DNA from 3 places in the Azospira inquinata genome. Region 2 is predicted to be linked to each of the others. Evidence: predicted binding sites of a transcription regulator. Region 2 holds the regulator's gene; each other region holds the start of a gene.
What was found. The regulator sigma-54, encoded in region 2, starts transcription at its own class of promoters, with help from an activator protein. The targets are predictions, from matches to a motif close to TGGCACGCTTNCTGCTNA.
Positions count from the first base shown of each region.

Region 1: vnfD (nitrogenase vanadium-iron protein, alpha chain) is a predicted target of sigma-54. The motif match lies at 2,238-2,255, and genes of this name have one in related genera.
Region 3: Azoinq_RS01510 (hydrogenase small subunit) is a predicted target of sigma-54. The motif match lies at 4,052-4,069, and genes of this name have one in related genera.

Region 1 covers NZ_CP064782.1:71,713-77,957, forward strand. The annotation lists gene vnfK (V-containing nitrogenase subunit beta) at 1-319, opposite strand, end outside; gene vnfG (V-containing nitrogenase subunit delta) at 398-736, opposite strand; gene vnfD (nitrogenase vanadium-iron protein, alpha chain) at 736-2,154, opposite strand; gene Azoinq_RS00335 (sugar phosphate isomerase/epimerase family protein) at 2,728-3,624, opposite strand; gene Azoinq_RS00340 (NifB/NifX family molybdenum-iron cluster-binding protein) at 3,611-4,186, opposite strand; gene nifN (nitrogenase iron-molybdenum cofactor biosynthesis protein NifN) at 4,224-5,606, opposite strand; gene nifE (nitrogenase iron-molybdenum cofactor biosynthesis protein NifE) at 5,617-6,245, opposite strand, start outside.
Region 2 covers NZ_CP064782.1:1,646,969-1,653,213, reverse strand. The annotation lists gene Azoinq_RS07550 (PAS domain-containing protein) at 1-310, opposite strand, end outside; gene recA (recombinase RecA) at 422-1,456, shown strand; gene recX (recombination regulator RecX) at 1,449-1,889, shown strand; gene lptB (LPS export ABC transporter ATP-binding protein) at 1,902-2,651, shown strand; gene Azoinq_RS07530 (RNA polymerase factor sigma-54) at 2,724-4,226, shown strand; gene hpf (ribosome hibernation-promoting factor, HPF/YfiA family) at 4,243-4,566, shown strand; gene ptsN (PTS IIA-like nitrogen regulatory protein PtsN) at 4,718-5,203, shown strand; gene hprK (HPr(Ser) kinase/phosphatase) at 5,172-6,110, shown strand; gene Azoinq_RS07510 (PsiF family protein) at 6,186-6,245, shown strand, end outside.
Region 3 covers NZ_CP064782.1:338,411-344,655, reverse strand. The annotation lists gene Azoinq_RS01545 (inorganic phosphate transporter) at 1-63, shown strand, start outside; gene Azoinq_RS01540 (hypothetical protein) at 90-260, shown strand; gene Azoinq_RS01535 (DUF3124 domain-containing protein) at 371-892, opposite strand; gene Azoinq_RS01530 (alpha/beta fold hydrolase) at 1,039-1,827, opposite strand; gene Azoinq_RS01525 (O-acetylhomoserine aminocarboxypropyltransferase) at 1,838-3,139, opposite strand; gene Azoinq_RS01520 (DUF465 domain-containing protein) at 3,183-3,398, opposite strand; gene Azoinq_RS01515 (hypothetical protein) at 3,507-3,827, shown strand; gene Azoinq_RS01510 (hydrogenase small subunit) at 4,151-5,341, shown strand; gene hybA (hydrogenase 2 operon protein HybA) at 5,344-6,245, shown strand, end outside.

The sequences.
Region 1 (6,245 bases), 1.6 Mb from region 2:
GGAGTTCCGGATAGCGCTTGGCCAGCACCATCACCCCCTCCTCCACCCGCTTGGTGCCACCGAAAACGGCGGATTCCTCGTGGAGGGACGTGGAAGCGATATCAAAGTTTTCCTTGAAATGCTGGGCAAACAACAGGCGCACGAACATGCTGCACCCTTGACCGCCATGGACCAGGGGAATGCAGTCCTTGACGCCGATGCCGGCGTATTGAGCGCCCGCCGGCTGGCAGTCGTACATGGGATTGATAATCCCCGTACGATCTTTGGAGACGACCTTGACCTGCGGTCGCTCCTGGGTCACGGCTTCTTCGCAAGACATAAGCTACCTTTCACGAAAAGTGATGCAATGAAGAATCCTGGTTTCCGGTTCCGCAGCCCCGCCGGAACCGGCCCGAACTCAATACAGGGAGTGGTTGAGCTCGTGGTTTTTGGAATGGGTGATGGCAATGTCCGTCAGCCGGGCTTTCAGGCCTTGCATCAATTCCTTGATTTCGTCTTCGGAGACGTCCTTGATCCAGGGAAAGCGGCTGCGGAAATCCGCCACCACCACCTTGGCGTCCGCCAGTTGGCAGCGTTCCACCGGGTTTTCCGCCGCCGGGGTCTGGCCCAGTAGCATCTGGGTGGTTTTACCCAGCACCCCGTCGATGTTTTCTTCCCGATCCCAGGTACGGGAGGCGAATTGCCACAGGCAACGTTCCTGGACGTAGTCGTAAAGTTCATCCACCCGGGTATCCATTACGCGGCCTCCTTGATGGCGGTGCTGCTCGCGGCGCCCCGGATATCGGTGGCGGCCAGCTGGCGCAGGGGGTTATAGACGGCGTTGTACATATCCCGGGCCAGATTGACGAAGCCCTCGAAGCCCATATAGGGCCCGTTGTGGTAGGCATGGCCATTGACGTAGGGAATGTGCAGCTTCTTCACCAGTTCCCCCACCCGGGGACCGGTGAAAATCACGTCCGGCTTCACCAGATCGATGATTTCGAAAAATTCCAGTTCATTGCCGTCATCGATGTAATAGGTGCCTTCCTGGCCCCGGGCGATGACCTTTTCAAAGTCTTCCTGGTGGCCGAATTTGGAGGACATGGCCACCACCTGGACCCCCAGGTCGTCTTCCACCGACTTGGTCCAGTGCCAGAGACGGGGACCGCCGGTCCAGATGGCCATCTTGGTACCTTTAAGCCGTTCCTTGTACCAATCCAGCTGGGGCTTCCACTTGGCGTATTCCTCCGCAATCAGGGCTTCCCCCTTGTCTTCAATGCCGAAGAAAGCGCAAATCTTGCGGATGCCTTCCGCCATGTAATTGAAGCCCCAGGAGTCGATGTCCAGGCGGGGAATGCCGTAGCGCTTTTTCAGTTCATTGGCGATGTAACCGGCGGACCGGGCGCAATTCACCACATTAAGCTGGGCCCGATGCATGCTGCGCAGGTCGTCGTAGGCGGCGTTCCCGGTAAAGTGGGCAATCACCTGAATGCCCAGGCGATCCCAGTAGGTTTGCAGCAGCTGGGTATCCCCCTGGATGTTGTAATCGCCGATGAAATTGATGGTGTAGGGGCTGGTGATTTCCGGCTCCACCGTACCCACCTTTTCATTCACCCAGCCGATGTTGAGCACGTGGTGGCCCTTGGACTGGGACACCCCGGAAAAGCCCGGGCATTCCACGCAGAAAATATCCACATCCGGACGTTCCGCCATGACCCGCTTGGCCACCGCCTTCACGTCATCCCCGATGAGGGCCGTGGGGCAGGTGGTATAGACGAACATGCGCTTGATTTCGGGCATTTCGTCGAAGGCTTCGTTAATGCTCTTTTCCAGGCGCTTTTCCCCGCCGAAAACGATGTGGCTTTCCTTCATGTCCGTGGACCACACGTACTTCATCTGGAAATGGCCGTTATCGCTGGGATAGCGCTTAGTGTGCCAGGTGTCGTAGGCGCAGCCGATGGGGCCATGGATCATCTGGATGGCGTCCTTCACCACCCCGCCGATCACCAGCTTGGCGCCGCAGAAGGCGCAGCCCCGTTCGGACAGGGTTCCGGGGATGGTGGCCGCATTGGAAATGGGAAGGTATTCCCGGGTGTCCTCGTCCGGAGCCTTCAGGTAGATGTGTTTCTCGCGCTCAGGAATATCCTTGTCGCACTTGAGTAAGACCATGGGCATTTCGCTCAACTCCTTCTGTCTGTCGGTCTTGGTTCGACCAAGGACCGGGGTTAATCGCCTGATGCAGGTAAAGGCAAGCCCATTCAGCAGAAAGCGTGCCACCGTTATTCACGGGGCTTTATAGCGGCGGTTTTCCCCTTCCCGGCGCTTTTTCAAAAACCAACGAAATCCATTGGAATCATAGTGTTGAATATTCCGCCCCCGGCCCCCGCCCCTACCAAAACGCCGTAATGCCCCCCTTTTCCCAGCCCATTTCCGCCGGGCAATCCGGGCCCGGAACAACGGCCTTTCCCGTTCAGAAAAGTACGAAGGCCGGTTCCTTGTTCCAGGCCGTGCGTCCGGCCATTTCCGGAGAACAAGGGCCTTGGCCCCCCCAGAGATTAGAAAAGAGGAGGAGGTTCGGTTCGGAACCCGGCCCGCCGCCCACGTACCTCCGGATCAATCAGCCGCTGCCCTTCAAAAGAAACGGGGCCCCAAGGCCCCGTAGTGTGATCAACCTGGTCCAGTCCAAAGGAAGGGCTGCCCAGATCAGAGATTGGCGGCGTCCGGCCCCAAAAGGCCCGCCCTATACCCTCAATGGAGCAAAGCCACCCCCGGGGCAGCCCGGAAGGCGGCGTCGTGGCGGGCCAGGCTCAGATTGTCCTGGCGGCAATAGCGCTCCAGCAGCAGGGCTGCGCTTTGCTCCAAGCCATCGGGAAAGCCCCGCTCCATAAATTTCTGCTCCAGCACCACCCAGCCTTCGTAGCCGCTGGCCGCCAGATGGCGACGCATGGCGGCATGATCCACCCGGCCCGTGCTGCCCAGGGGCAGCAGGCCCGGCTCATTCACAGTAAAGCTCTCCAGGCGCCCGTAAATGGCCGCAAACACGGAATGGCCGGACTCCCCGTTTTCCACCAGGGCCCGGGCGTTGAGCTGTAGCCCCAGTGCCGGATGATCCACCGCATTGGTGAGAATGCGGCACTCGCTGGCCCGGGTACAGAAATCCCCGTCCCCCGGCCCCAGGGGCTCGAAGCAGAGCTGCACCCCCTGGCTTTCCAGCACCGGCAGCACCCGGTCCAGCAGATCGAAACAGCGGGCCCAGGCCCCATCCATGGGCAGTTCCCGGCACCAGCGTCCGTGGCCAATGACCAGAGTGGTAGCCCCCAGATCCCGGGCCAGGGCGGAAAGGCGCAGCAAGTGGGCAGCCGGATCCCCCTCCTCCCCTACCCCATCCCCGGCCAGCAGATTCAGCAGGGGATAGTCCCCAGCGGGCACATGGAGGGCGGCTACGGCCAGACCAGCCTGCTCCACAGCTCGACGGTAAAGGGCCACCTGGGCCGGATCGGGCCAGTCCGCCCAGAGACGGGAGGGCACCAGCACCACCCCGCCAAAGCCCCAGGCCGGCAGGCAAGCCAGCCACTGCCGGTGATCCCCGGGGGGCAGGGCCAGGGTAGACAGGGCGAATTTCATGGACATGTCAGTCCAGCTCATCCACGGAGGTAATCAACTGGTGGCTGAGTTTTTCCTCCGGCACATACCCCCCCTTCCAGCCCTCCGCCGCAATGGCAGCGAAGCGGTCCGGAGATTGCTGCCGCTGTTGCTGAGTGAGGGCCCGATCCACCCAGGGCAAGGCGCCCCGATTGGCCAGGGCGAGACTCACCTCATTGAGGAGATCCACAATATCGTGGCCGTTATCCACGATGATGGGCTGGATGTTGGCGGCCATGAGCCGCTTGATGGAGGAATTACCGATGGATGCCGCATAAACCGCAGCGCAGTCCTTGAGAAACTCCAGCTTGGCCAGCACCTTGTCCTCCGGCGGCTTCAGCAATTCTTCCGGGCTGGGGCGCATTTCCTCCCCGGGCACCAACACGGTCCCGGCGGGTAGGGCCCGATCCTTGTTTTCCCCCTTCATCACCGCCGCCATGAATTCCCCCACCCCCACCATTTCCGCTTCCCCGGGGGAAACGTCGTAGATGACAAAGCGTTCCGCCGCCCCGAAGTGAAGATTTACCCGGGCCAGGTCCGTGGAAGCAAAGGCGATTTTGAGCATGGAAAGTGTCCTTAAAGAGGGGCCCGACGGGGGCCTTTTACAGGGCCGCCACGGGAGCGGGAGCTTCCTGGCGGCCCAGGCTGGGGGCGAAGCGGGAGACATAGGGCGGTACTTCGGCCCGCTGGCTAGCGGCCATATTGGCCAGATCAAACAGGGTCTGGCGGCTGCCCCGGTAGCCGATCCATTCCCGGGCATAGCCCCCCACCCAGTCGTAGAGGGGAAACCCCGCCCGCAGCAGGGGAAGGCCCAGTTCCGCCGCCCCCATGGCGCCGTGGGAATTGGCCAGGAGCAAATTGGCTCCCCCGGCCCGGGCCTGATCCGCCCAATCTTCCAAATCCCCCACAATCACCTGATCCAGGGGCAAAGCGTGGAGGCTGTCGGCCCGGGCAGAAGCCACCGCCGTTACCACCCGGCAGCCCACCCCGGTGAGGAAATCCACCAGGGAACCGAGCAAATCCGGGTCCGCCGCCACCGCCGCCCGGCCGGACCCCAGAAGAAAATGGCTATCCACCATGGCATCCAGCAACTGGGCCCGCCAGCGCTCCACCAGGGGCGGGACTTCCCGACCACTCAGGTGGGCCAGGGTATCGGTCAGGGCATCGCAGGCTTGTAAGCCCATGAGGCCGCCAAAGCGAAAATCCGGCACCCCGATGCGCTGCTGCAAGAGATCGGCCGCCTTGTTGAGGGAGGCGCCAATCACCAGGGTGGCCCGGGCTTCCCCCAGGGACGCTAGGCTTTGCCGGGTTACGCCCCCCTGGGAAATATGGCTATAGCCCTGGTCCGTCAAATGGCCATCCAGGGAATCGGCCAGATCCGGAACCAGCACGGGCTGGAGCCCGAAGGCTTCGATCCAGGTGCGCAGGGCTTCCAGATCCCCGGGGGTGAGCATGGAAGAGGCCAGCACATTGATCTGGCGGGGCCGTTTCCCCGCCCCGTTACCCCGGGGCACCAGATGGGCTATGAGGGCCTCCACGGCCCGGGCAAAGCCGCTTTCCAGATTGCCCAGGGTGTCCGGGGTACTGATGGGCACCACCGCCATGCCATCCCATTCCGGGTGCTGGCGGCGGAATTCCTTGATGGTGCGGGGAATATCCGCCCCCTGGGTTTCGGAAAGGCCCGTGCTGATCAGGCCCACCACCTCCGGCCCGGAGGTTCGGGCAATGGTGTCCAGGGCCTCCACCACATTGCCGTCAGCCCCCAGAATGGTGACGATCTGGTCCATGGCCGTGGTTTGCAGGGGAATGGGCTCCCGGAAATGGCGGGTGAAAAACACCTTACTGAAGGCGGTGCAACCCTGGGCCCCGTGTTCCAGGGGAATGGCCCCCCGGATGCCCATGAGGGCCAGACTGGCCCCCATGGGCTGGCTGACCTTGAGGGGATTCACCGTCATGGCTTTGTTGGCAATCAGAACTTGGGCCATGGTCCTCTCCTCAAGCCGCCAGCACATTGACCAGGGGACGCTGCTCCCAGGGCGCCGGGCGGCGCACCTGGGACCACACAGGGCTGTTGATGGCCAGGGCCAGCTGCCGGGCCAGTTCCACCATGCCCGTGTAGCCTTCGTAGGCAAAATCCCGCTCGTGGTTAATGTCCAGGAAAGGCAGGCGGCTCTTCAGGGCCGGGTAAAGGTAGCGGCCCCCGGCAATGAGAATGTCCGCCTGATACGCCTGACACACCGCCATCAAGGCCGCTTGGTCGTTGTCGTCGATCATGGGGGCCTCCGGGCCCATGAGTTCCCGGATGCGTTCCCGATCCTCTTCCGTGGATTTTTCCGTGCCCGTGGCCACCACGGTCAGGCCCAAATCCTGCATGGCGGAGACCACGGACCAGGACTTCACGCCGCCGGAGAAAATCAACACCCGTTTGCCTGCCAACTGTTCCCGCCAGGGCATGAGAGCCGCCCGGGCCCGGGCTTCCTCCCGGGCAATGAGGGCCTCGGTGCGGGCCGTCAAACCTGGGTCTCCGATCAGGCGGGCAAAATCCCGTAAGGCCCGGGAGGTATCTTCAATGCCGTAAAAGCTGCCTTCAAAGAAGGGGGTGCCATGGCGCTCTTCCAGCTTGC
Region 2 (6,245 bases):
GGGCCGCCCCGAGCAAGCCCAGGGAAGCCAGCCAGAGGCGCCCCCCCTGGATATTGCGCTGCCATAAGCCCAGAAGCATGGCGCCCCAGACCAGGGGAGCGCTGCGCAGACCCAGCGCGGCCAGGCAGGCGCCCGCCAGGATCAGGGGCAGGAACTGGTCCGCCGCCCCCCAGGAGGGGCCCAGAGCCCCTCCCAGGCAGACCGCCCCCAGGGAGAGGCCAAAAGCCAGGGCCAGCTGCCCCCCCAGGGGGAAACCGGTGAAGGAAAAGGGTGGGGCCCAATAGGGGCGGAGTCGGCGAAGAACATTCATTTGGGATAGAAATTGCCTGACTTTGGCCCCCGGAACAATTGGGGCTTACACGTATCCGTGCCCGCAAGGTTTGTGCCATAATCGGACGCTTGTTTTTGGGGATTTCGAGCCATGGAAGACAATAAGGCTAAGGCGCTCGCCGCCGCGCTGGCACAGATTGAAAAGCAGTTCGGCAAGGGCTCCATCATGAAGATGGGCGCCACCGAAGTGGACAAGGGACTGGAAGTCATTTCCACCGGCTCCCTGGGGCTGGACGTAGCCCTGGGCGTGGGCGGTCTGCCCCGGGGCCGGGTGGTGGAAATCTACGGTCCGGAATCTTCCGGGAAAACCACCCTGACCCTCCAGGTCATTGCCGAAGCCCAGAAAAAAGGGGGCGTGGCCGCCTTTATCGACGCGGAACACGCCCTGGATCCCCAATACGCCCAGAAGCTGGGCGTCAAGGTGGGTGACCTGCTCATTTCCCAGCCGGATACGGGGGAACAGGCCCTGGAAATCGCCGACATGCTGGTCCGTTCCGGGGGCGTGGATGTGATTGTGGTGGACTCCGTGGCCGCCCTCACCCCCAAGGCGGAAATTGAAGGGGAAATGGGGGACTCCATGATGGGCCTCCACGCCCGTCTGATGAGCCAGGCCCTGCGCAAGCTCACCGCCAACATCAAGAAAACCAACACCCTGGTGATTTTCATCAACCAGATCCGGATGAAGATCGGCGTCATGTTCGGCAATCCGGAAACCACCACCGGGGGCAACGCCCTGAAGTTCTATGCCTCCGTGCGTCTGGACATCCGCCGCATCGGCTCCATCAAGAAGGCGGACGAGGTGATCGGCAACGAAACCCGGGTCAAGGTGGTGAAGAACAAGGTCTCCCCCCCCTTCCGGGAAGCCATTTTCGACATCCTCTACGGGGAAGGCATTTCCCGGGAAGGGGAAATCATCGAGCTGGGCGTGAACAACAAGATCGTGGAAAAGTCCGGCGCCTGGTATTCCTACAACGGGGAAAAGATCGGTCAGGGCAAGGACAATGTGCGGGAATTCCTCAAGGCTAATCCCGCCCTGGCCCAGGAAATCGAAGCCAAGATCCGCACCGCCGTGGGGGTGACCAAAGCTGCCCCCGCCCCGGAAGCCCCTACCCCCGGGGATGACTGAAAGCCTGCGCGGGCGGGCCTTGCGCCTGCTCGCCTCCCGGGAACACAGCCGTCTTGAACTGAAACGCAAGCTGGCTTCCCACGCCGAAAGCGGCGAGGAACTGGAATTGCTGCTGGACGAGCTGGAGAAAGCCCGCCTGCTTGCCAATGACCGTTACGCCGAACAGCGGGTCACCGTCCGCGGCGGCCGCTACGGTAACGCCCGCCTGGCCGGGGAATTGCGCAGCCAGGGGGTGGATGACACCACCATTGCCAACGCTTTGGCCCAGGCCGGGGATGAAACCGAGCGGGCCCTGGCGGTCTGGCGCAAAAAATTCGGCAGCCTGCCCCAGGATGCCCAGGAGCGGGCCAAGCAGGCCCGTTTTCTGGCCGGTCGGGGTTTCGGCAGCCCAACCATCCGCCGGGTGCTGCAAGGCACCTGGGATGACGAGTAAAAGGTTCGCACCATGTCCGACCCGCAAGACAGCCAAAAAGGCCACATTCTTTCCGCCCACAACCTGAAGAAGCGCTACAAGGCCCGTACCGTGGTCCAGGACGTGTCCTTCGAGGTCTGCTGTGGGGAAGTGGTGGGGCTACTGGGCCCCAACGGGGCGGGGAAAACCACCTGTTTCTATATGATCGTGGGTCTGGTGGCCGCCGATGGGGGCGCCATCTGGCTGGACAACCAGGAACTGACCCACCTGCCCATCCACCGCCGGGCCCACATGGGGGTCTCCTACCTGCCCCAGGAAGCTTCCGTGTTCCGCAAACTGAATGTGGAAGAAAACATCCAGGCGGTGCTGGAACTCCAGGAACTGGACCCGGAGGCGACCCAGAGCAAGCTGGAGGAGCTGCTCGACGAACTCCACATCGGCCATCTACGCCACACCTCCGCCGCCGCCCTCTCCGGCGGGGAACGGCGCCGGGTGGAAATCGCCCGGGCCCTGGCCACCTCCCCCCGCTTCATCCTGCTGGACGAACCCTTCGCCGGGGTGGACCCCATCGCCGTGCTGGAAATTCAGAAAATCATCCGTTTCCTCAAGGAACGGGGCATCGGCGTACTCATCACCGACCACAATGTGCGGGAAACCCTGGGCATCTGTGACCGGGCCTGTATCATCAATGAAGGCCGGGTACTGGCCGCTGGTGGGCCGGATGAGATCGTTTATAATGAAAATGTAAGAAAAGTCTATCTGGGTGAGCATTTCCGCCTCTAATCACCCCTTTCTCCCCCAACAGCAGCCCGTCTGCGGAGAAGTCATCGTCATGTTTTCTCCCATCACGCGCCCATGAAACCGACCCTCCAACTTAAACTTTCCCAGCATTTGGCGCTCACGCCCCAACTGCAACAATCCATCCGGTTGTTGCAGCTGTCCACGCTGGAACTGAACCAGGAGCTGGAGAAGTACCTGACGGAAAATCCCCTCCTGGAACGGGAGGACGAGGATTTCGACGGTCCTTCCGGGCCTGCCGCCGGGGAAGGAAGTGACAGTGCGGCCCCTGATCCGGCGGGCACCACGCCCCGGGAAACGGAGCGGGGCGAGGATGATAGCCGGGAGCACGGGGAGCCGGGGGAAAGCGCCGAAACGGGCATCCGTGCCAGCGACGAGGGCAATGCCCTGGCCGCCGGGGAGGATGACGGCTGGTATGCGGAGGGCAGCTATCCTTCCGCCTCCCGGGACGAAGAAGACGATTCGGATTACCAGGACATCCAGGCCGCCAGCACCTCCCTGCGAGACCATCTGGCCTGGCAGTTAGGCCTCACCCCCCTGAGTGACCGGGACCGGAATCTGGTACGCTTTCTCATTGAAGCCCTGGACGACGACGGCTACCTGACCCAGCCCCTGGAAGAACTGGCGGACGCCCTGCCCCCGGAGCTCGAAATCGACCTGGACGACCTGCTCATCGCCCTGCGCCACCTCCAGCATTTCGACCCCACCGGAGTGGGGGCCCGCTCTCCCCAGGAATGCCTGGCCCTGCAACTGGAAGCCCTGCCCCCGGAACCCACCCGGGATCTGGCCCTGCAACTGGTGCGCCAGTATCTGGAACTCCTGGCCGGACGGGACTTCACCAAGCTGAAAAAGCTCCTGGGCTGTGACGACGACCAGCTACGGGCCGCCGCCCATCTGGTGAAGAGCCTCAATCCCCGCCCCGGGGCCCAGTACGCCCCCCTGGATACCCGCTACATTATTCCCGACGTGGTGGTGCGCAAGCTACGCAACCAGTGGGTGGCCAGCATCAACCCGGACGCCTATCCCCGGCTGCGCATCAACCGCCTGTATTCGGATATTCTCTCCAAACACCGGGGCTCCTCCCTGGCTGGCCAGCTCCAAGAAGCCCGCTGGCTGATCAAGAACGTACAGCAGCGCTTTGACACCATTCTGCGGGTCTCCCAGGCCATCGTGGAACGCCAGCGCCAGTTCTTCGAACACGGGGAAGTGGCCATGCGCCCCCTGGTACTGCGGGAAATCGCCGAGGTGCTGGGGCTCCACGAATCCACCGTTTCCCGGGTCACCACCCAGAAATACATGGCCACCCCCCGGGGCATTTTCGAACTCAAGTATTTCTTCGGCAGCCACGTGGCCACGGAAGCGGGGGGCGCCTGTTCCGCCACCGCCATCCGGGCCCTGATCAAGCAGTTGATTGGCGGGGAAGATGCGAAAAAGCCCCTTTCCGACAGCCAGATTTCCGAGATTCTCGGGCAACAGGGCATTGTGGTGGCCCGCCGGACCATAGCAAAATACCGGGAGGCGTTGAACATCCCGCCGGCTAACCTACGCAAGACCATCTAACCAAGGAGTAAATAATATGAACCTGCACATCACCGGCCATCACGTCGAGGTTACCCCGGCTATCCGCGAATACGTCAGCAGCAAGCTGGATCGGGTGCTGCGCCACTTCGACAACGTCATTGAAGTGAATGTGATCCTCACCGTGGAAAAGCTGAAGCAAAAAGCGGAAGTCACCGTCCGGGTGCCGGGCAAGGACATCTACGTGGAAAACGAAGACAGCGACCTGTACGCTTCCGTGGACGCCCTGGTGGACAAGCTGGACCGCCAAGTGATCAAGCACAAGGAAAAGGGCCTGGCCCACAACCGGGACAGCATGGATAAGCACATCGGCGAAGCCTAATCGCTAGCACCGCCGCCGCCCCACCCAAGGGGGCGGCTACGGTGGCCGAGCGTCGCCTTTTCCGCTATGATCCGGCCACCTGAAGGGTCTCCCTCCCGCCCCCCGGGTTTCTTGTTTCTCCCATCGTCTTTCCGGGGAGTACCCTAGCCCCATGGACCTCATCGCCAAACTCCTTCCCCCCGCCAACATCGTCCTGAATCTGGAAGCCAGCAGCAAAAAGCGCGCTTTCGAGCAGGCCGCCCTGTTGTTCGAAAATAACCTGGGGGTTGCCCAATCCACGGTTTTTGCCAGCCTGTTTGCCCGGGAAAAGCTGGGCTCCACCGGCCTGGGCCAGGGCGTGGCCATTCCCCACGGCCGCTTAAAGGGCATCAAGGAAGCCGCCGGCGCCTTTCTCCGCCTCACCCACCCCGTGGCCTTCGACGCCCCGGACGGCAAGCCGGTAGATCTGATGTTCGTGCTCCTGGTACCGGAGCAGGCCACGGAACAACATCTGCAGATTCTTTCCGAGCTGGCCCAGCGCTTCTCCGACAAGCTGTTCCGGGAGGCCCTGCGCCATTGCGACAGTATGGACGACGCCCACCGCCTGTTCACCGATTGGGGAAATCATGCGGAAAATCAGCATCGCGCAGCTGTTTGAAGACCATCGGGAACGCCTCGCCCTGGAATGGGTGGCAGCCCTGGGCAGCGAACGCTTCATCGATCTGAAACGGCGGGGCAACAACTACGGTGCCGATCTGGTCGGCCACCTCAACGTCATTCACCCGGAACGGCTCCAGGTCATCGGCTTCGCCGAACAGGCCTGGCTCACCAAGGCCAATCCGGAGCGCCTGAAAAACCAGATGCAGGACATGTTTGCCGCCGAACCACCCGCGGTGATCGTGGCCGAAGGTCTGGAAGTGCTGGCCATGGTGCGGGACACCTGCGAAGCCACCAGCACTCCCCTGATCACCACCCCCAAACCCTGCTCCGCCATCATCGACCTGCTGCGCATCTACCTGTCCCGGCGTCTGGCGGACACGGTGGCGGTGCACGGCGTCTTCATGGACGTTTTCGGCATGGGAGTACTGATTACCGGGGATTCGGGGGTGGGCAAGTCGGAACTGGCCCTGGAACTCATTTCCCGGGGCCACGGCTTGGTCGCCGACGACGTGGTGGAACTGGCCCGCATCGCCCCTTCCACCGTGGAAGGCCGCTGCCCGGGCATGTTGCGGGACTTTCTGGAGGTCCGAGGCCTGGGCCTCTTGAACATCCGCACCATTTTCGGGGAGACCGCCTCCCGGCGGAAAATGAAGCTCAAGCTCATCGTCCACCTGCAAAAGCCGGTGGCGGGCATGGATTCCCCCCGCCTGCCCCTGGACGCCCAGACCCAGGAAGTGCTGGGGGTGCCCATCCGCAAGGTCATCATTCCCGTGGCCGCCGGCCGCAATCTGGCGGTGCTGCTGGAAGCGGCGGTACGCAACACCATTCTCCAATTGCGCGGCATCGACAACATGCAGGAATTCATCGGTCGCCAGCAGCAAGCCATTCTTGACGACGACCTATAACCCCGTCATATTTCCGCCCACATCCGCCGGATGGGGGCATTGCCCTTCCTTCTTCCCTTCCATGAGGAGTTTGCCGTGAAAAAAACCCTGATCGCTCTCCTGACCCTTGGCGCCGTGGTCTTTACCCAAGCCGGT
Region 3 (6,245 bases), 1.3 Mb from region 2:
ACCATTCCGGGGACGGCCCTGATTTCCGCCGCCGCCTGGTGGGTGGGTAGCCGGATTCTGTAAGCCTTACCGGGGCAGGGAACACCGCCATGCTGTGGTTGGGATTTGTTGGCATCACCGGACTTCTGGCCGTGCTCATCTACCATTTCCCCTTTTTGTGGGAAATCGGGCTGGCGGCGGTGATCGGCATGATCGCCTACATCCTTACCCGTCCGCCCAAGGGCCGGGAAGAAGTTTCCCGGGACGAAGAAGGAAGCTAGGCAGACTTACCCGGGAACGGGGTAAGGATAAAAAAGGCAGGCACCGATAACGGGCCTGCCTTTTTTGTTGTGGGTTGGTGGGGGAGGAAGGGAGGCGGCGTGGCCAGGACTCAGTCCTGAATGGCCCGGGCGTTGGTGGTGAAGGAAATGGCCCGGGTGCCATACATATCCACATGGACCGCTTCCACCAGGGGGGCGTTGGCCGTGCCGTTGCCTTCGCTTTGCCAGCGGATGAGGAAATTGGCCCCCGAGCCGCCGGCGGTTTCCTTCCGCTCCACGAACAGTTCCAGGGTGCCCAGGGGGGGAATTACCCGGGGGGCGGCCAGATATTCCTGGATCAGCCGTCCGGCGGTGTCGTAATACCGGGCCGAGGTGACCCGGATGGGGGTGCGGGGGTCCGTGTTGCGGATGCTCACCAGCGCCGAGAGCAGGGACATTTCCGGATTGCCTGCCTTGTCCCGGTTGCCGTGCCAGAGATGGGAATAGATGGGCAGGTAGAGGGTCTGACCCCGGCTGCGGCCAATGTCTTCGGCGGCGGCGGGGAGGGCGGCCCCCAGCAGGGCGGCGGCCAGGGCCAGGGCCGGCAGGCGGGGCAGTGCCCGGGGGCGGAACAACGGAATTGGGGAAATCATGGCATGCCTTTCACGAAACACCGAACTGGGTGACGCTGGAGTCCCTGGGGTGGGTTTTTCCCCGTGGCCCCTTTGGGCGCCGGCGGCCGCTGCCCAAGCTGGGACCAAGTCCGGGGGCGGGGCTGGGAAGGGCTCCGCCCGTCAGTTTACAGCAGGAAGGCCCGCAGGGCGTCCAACACTCCGTCCGGCTGTTCCCCCTGCATGGCGTGGCCGCAGGCGGGAATTTCCGCCACCCGGGGGGTGCCCCTTAAAACAGGGAGCAGGGCTCGGGCAGCCTTGGGGGCGGTCATCAGATCATTTAAGGCGATGATCAGCAGGGTGGGGCACTGCACGGCGGCGGCTGCTTCCAGGCCGTGGGTGTATTGGCGGCAGTTGAGAAGATCCCGGTGGATCAGCCCCGGATGGGCGTGGCGCAGCAGGGCCAGACCGCAACCCGGCTGCCACAGGCCCGGGGCCGGGTTGCCCCCCAGGGGGCGGCCGTGGGACCACTGGTTGATCATCCGATAGGCCTGGTCCGGATCCTTCTGGGCAGCTTCCAGCAGGGCGTCGGAAACGGCCATGGGGGCGGCGGTGCCGAGCAGGGCCAGGGTCTTGATCCGCTCCGGATAACGGGCGGCGGCTTCCAGGGTGACCAGGGAACCCATGGAGTGGCCGATGAGGCCCGCTTCCCGGGCGCCAGCGGCGTCCAGGAGGGCGGGCAGCCAGTCCGCCAGGGCTTCCACGGAGTCCAGGGCGGCGCCCTGGGAGCGACCGTGGCCGGGCAGGTCAGGGGCCAGCACGTTGTAGCCGTGGTTGGCGAAATAGCGGCTTTGCAGTCCCCAGACCCCGTGGTCGTTGGCCGCCCCGTGGGCGAATACCAGGGTGGGCTTGGCCGGGTCGAAGGTTTTACCGCCGGTGTAGGCGTAGGTGGCTTGGCCGAGGACATTCAGTTCCATGGTGTTCCCCTTACGCCTGAACCTTGGCGGCGGCCCGCAGGCCCCGGTTCAGGTCTTCCAGCAGGTCTTCCGGGTCTTCCAGACCCACGGACAGGCGGATAGTGCCCGGGCCGATGCCTGCCGCCAGCAGGGCTTCGTCGGTCATGCGGAAGTGGGTGGTGGAGGCCGGGTGGATTACCAGGGATTTGGCGTCCCCCACGTTGGCCAGATGGGAAAAGAGTTTCAGGCTTTCGATAAATTTTTTCCCGGCGGCCCGGCCGCCCTTGAGGCTGAAGCTGAACACGGAGCCGCAGCCCCGAGGCAGGAGCTTCTCCGCCAGGGCGTGATCCGGGTGGTCCGCCAATCCCGGGTAGGAAATGTGTTCCACCCCCGGGTGTTCCGCCAGGAAAGCCACGATGCGCCGGGTGTTTTCCACGTGGCGGGCCATGCGCAGGGGCAGGGTTTCGATGCCCTGGAGAATCTGGAAGGCGTTCATGGGGGAAAGGCAGGCGCCGAAATCCCGCAGGCCTTCCCGACGGGCCCGGAGGAGGAAGGCGGCCACGGTGGATTCTTCGGTGAAATCCATGCCATGAAAGCCGTCGTAGGGTTCGGTGAGGGTGGGGAATTTGCCCGAGCCATCCCAGTCGAATTTGCCCGAATCCGCCAGTACCCCGCCCACCACCGTGCCGTGGCCGCAGAGGAACTTGGTGGCGGAGTGGTAGACCAGGTCCGCCCCGTGTTCAAAGGGCTTGATCAGGTAGGGAGTGGTGAAGGTGGAATCCACCAGCAGGGGCAGGCCGTGTTCATGGGCCAGGTCGGCCACCCGGGGAATATCCAGCACGTCCAGGCCCGGATTGCCCAGGATTTCCCCGAACAGGAGCCGGGTGTTGGGGCGGATGGCGGCCCGCCAGGCGTCTAGGTCCCGGGTGGGAACGAAGGTGGTTTCAATGCCGAAGCGGGGCAGGGTGTATTCCAGCAGATTGTGGCTGCCGCCGTAGAGGGCCCGGGAAGCGACGATATGGCCGCCGGCCCCCATCAGGGTGGCGATGGCTAAGTGCAGGGCGGCCTGGCCCGAGGCGGTGGCGATGGCGCCCACCCCTCCTTCCAGGGCGGCCAGCCGTTCTTCCAGAACTGCTACGGTGGGATTGGAAATGCGGGAATAAACGTGGCCCGCCCGTTCCATATTGAAGAGGGCGGCGGCCTGATCCGAGTCCTTGAAAACGAAGGAGGTGGACAGGTAGATGGGGGTGGCGCGGGCGCCAAATTGGGAATCGGGGGATTGCCCGGCGTGCAACGCCAGGGTGTCCAGGTTAAAGCCGTCCGTACCGGCCATGGCAGACTCCTTGTGAATTTAGCCCGGATCGGGCGACACAAGCTCAGGCGGGGACGTCGGGCACCAGCAGTCGTTCCAGCTGGTCCATGCGGTCTTTCAACAGCAACTTACGCTTTTTCAAGCGGCGGACCAGGAGCTGATCGGGGGGCGGGGAAAGGGTCAGGTGGTCGATGACCAGATCCAGATCCCGGTGTTCTACCCGCATTTCGTGAAGTTGCCCCCGGATGGCAGCGACTTCCTCTTCCGTCAGTTCGGTCATGATGGCTGGGCCCGGCCTCCCACGGGGGCTGGCGCGGTGCGTCTGCCGACGCCCGCGCCGGAATTTGAGCTTAGAATGGATGAACAATTCTAACCGAGAGAGGAGACCATGTCTTATAACGTTATCGTAGCTTTCGGTAAGCATCAGGAATATGGAATCGGCCTCACCGAAAGCGAATTGGCCGGCCATACGGCGGAGGAAGCGCGACGCTGGTTCGAAACCCAGTATGAGGAACTGGCCTGCGAACCTTCCAATCCGGTGGGTAAGGTCCTGGTGCTGGACCGCATTCTCGGCGTGGCTCGGGCCGTGGGCCCGGCGGCCTTTGCCCAGGGCGATACCTGGGCAAAGCGCTACGCCCTGTATGCGGCGTTGGTGTTGGGTAAGGACGTGCTGCGCATCGACGTGGAAGGTTTGACGGTGGATGTGTGACGCTCTGGCTTCCCATCGGGGACATCTCCCCGGTGGGAAGGTGGGGGAAGTGCAAGGCTTTCCCCTGGGGAAAAGGGTGGGGCCGGTTTACTGAGAGATTGCTTACCGGTCTGATAACTAGGTTTGCACTTGTGTGACCTAAGCTACAAATAAGTTTTCGCTTTTGTGACATGACATCGGGAAACTTGTAATTAATCTAATGAGTTATGTCTTATAGATGACTGTGGCACGATTCTTGTATAAGAGCTAACCCGAGGGTGCGGAGATCCCGTGCCAGATTCGGAAAACCCGGCCACCACCGGGACCTGGACAGAGGGTTAGTCATGCAAGAACAAAAATTCGAATTGCTGGAAAACGACAGCAATATCATTGCCGCAGCGGACCGCTTGGAAATGTCCCGGCGGGATTTCCTCCGCTTTTGCACGGCGGCGGCGGCCACCCTGGGCCTGCCCGCTGGCGCGGAAGCGGCCGTGGCCGAGGCGGTGGCGACCAAGCCCCGTCCCTCCGTGATCTGGCTTCACTTCCAGGAATGCACGGGCTGTACCGAGTCCCTGCTGCGGGCGGAACACCCCACCCTGGAAAAGCTGATTCTGGACATGATTTCCCTGGATTACCACGAAACCCTGTTCGCCGCCGCCGGCCACCAGGTGGAAGCGGCCCGGCTCCAGGCCATGGAAAAGCACAAAGGCCAGTACATCCTGGTGGTGGAAGGGGCCATTCCCGCCAAGGACGGCGGCGTCTATTGCAAGGTGGGTGGCAAGACCGCCATCGAACTGGTGCGGGAATGCGCGGCGGATGCGGCGGCGGTAATCGCCATCGGCTCCTGCGCCTCCTGGGGCGGCATGCCCTCCACCGGCCCCAACCCCACCGGCTGTTCCGGGGTCAATAAGGTCATCGACAAGCCCGTGATCACCATTCCGGGCTGCCCCCCCAATCCCTACAATTTCCTGACCACCGTGGTCCATTACCTGACCTACGGCCGCTTCCCGGCGGTGGATGCTCTGGGGCGTCCCAAATTCGCCTATTCCCGCCTCATCCACGAAAATTGCGAACGCCGGGCCCACTTCGACGCCGGACGTTTTGCCAAGGAATTCGGCGACGAAGGTCACCGCAAGGGCTACTGCCTCTACAAGCTGGGCTGCAAGGGGCCGGAAACCTACGCCAACTGCTCCGTCATCCTCTTCGGTGACGCGGGGGCTGGCACCTGGCCCGTGGCCTGTGGCCACCCCTGCATCGGCTGTACGGAGCAGGGGGTGGGCTTTGCCAAGCCGATCCACCAGACGGCCCACATCAAGACCTTCTCGCCCCCCGCCACCTTCCCCCGCATTGTGGAAGAGCAGGGCAAGGGGGCGACCCTGGGGGCCGCCGCTGTGCTGGCCGCCGTGGTAGGGGTGGCTGCCGGGGCCGGTGCCCGGGTGGCGAAAAACCTGGGCCTTTCCCACGAGGCGGAAGAGGCCCGGCTGAAGGCCGAAGCGGCCAAGGCTGAGGCGGAAAAACCGGCGGAGCGGGTGTAACCATGACCAGCCGGCGTAATTTTCTCAAAGGGGCTTTGCTAGGAGGGGCCGCCGCGGCGGCGGTGAGCACCGTCAGCGAACCGGCCTGTGCCCGGGGCAACAATCCCCAGCCCAAGAACGCGGTGGGCCTGCTCTACGACGCGGCCCTTTGCGTGGGCTGCAAGGCCTGTGTGGCGGCCTGTAAGGAAGCCAACAACCTGCCCGCCGAATTCACCACTCCCGATCAGTTGTGGGATACCCCGGTGGATACCACCGCCAAGACCTTCAACGTGATCAAGATGTTCCGCATCGGCACCATGGAGACGAAGGACGATCCGGATAACGGCTACGCCTTCATGAAAACCTCCTGCCTGCACTGCAACGATCCTTCCTGCGTGTCCGCCTGCCCGGTCTCGGCCATGACCAAGAATCCGGAAACGGGCATCGTGGGCTATGACCCCAATATCTGCATCGGTTGCCGGTATTGCGTGGCGGCCTGCCCCTTCGGTATTCCCAAGTACGACTATTCCTCCCCCACGGGTCAGATCGGCAAGTGCCAGCTCTGCCGCCATCGCATGAAAGATGGCCATTACGCTGCCTGTGCCGAAGTTTGCCCCACCGGGGCCACCCTGTTCGGCAAGGCCACCGACCTGCTGGCTGAAGCCAAGCGCCGCCTGGCTTTGAAGCCGGGGACTACCGCCGTGTTTCCCCGGGGCGAACTGGGGGGTAAGGACCAGAGCTACGAAAACGTGGTGGGCCATTACCAGCAGCATGTGTATGGGGAAAAGGAAGTGGGGGGCACCCAGGTGATCAAGCTGTCCGCCGTGCCCTTCGACAAAGTGGGCCAGCGGCCCCTGCCGGAGGAATCCTCCTCCTCCAAGTCGGAAACCCTGCAACACACCCTGTATGGCCATATGGCCCTGCC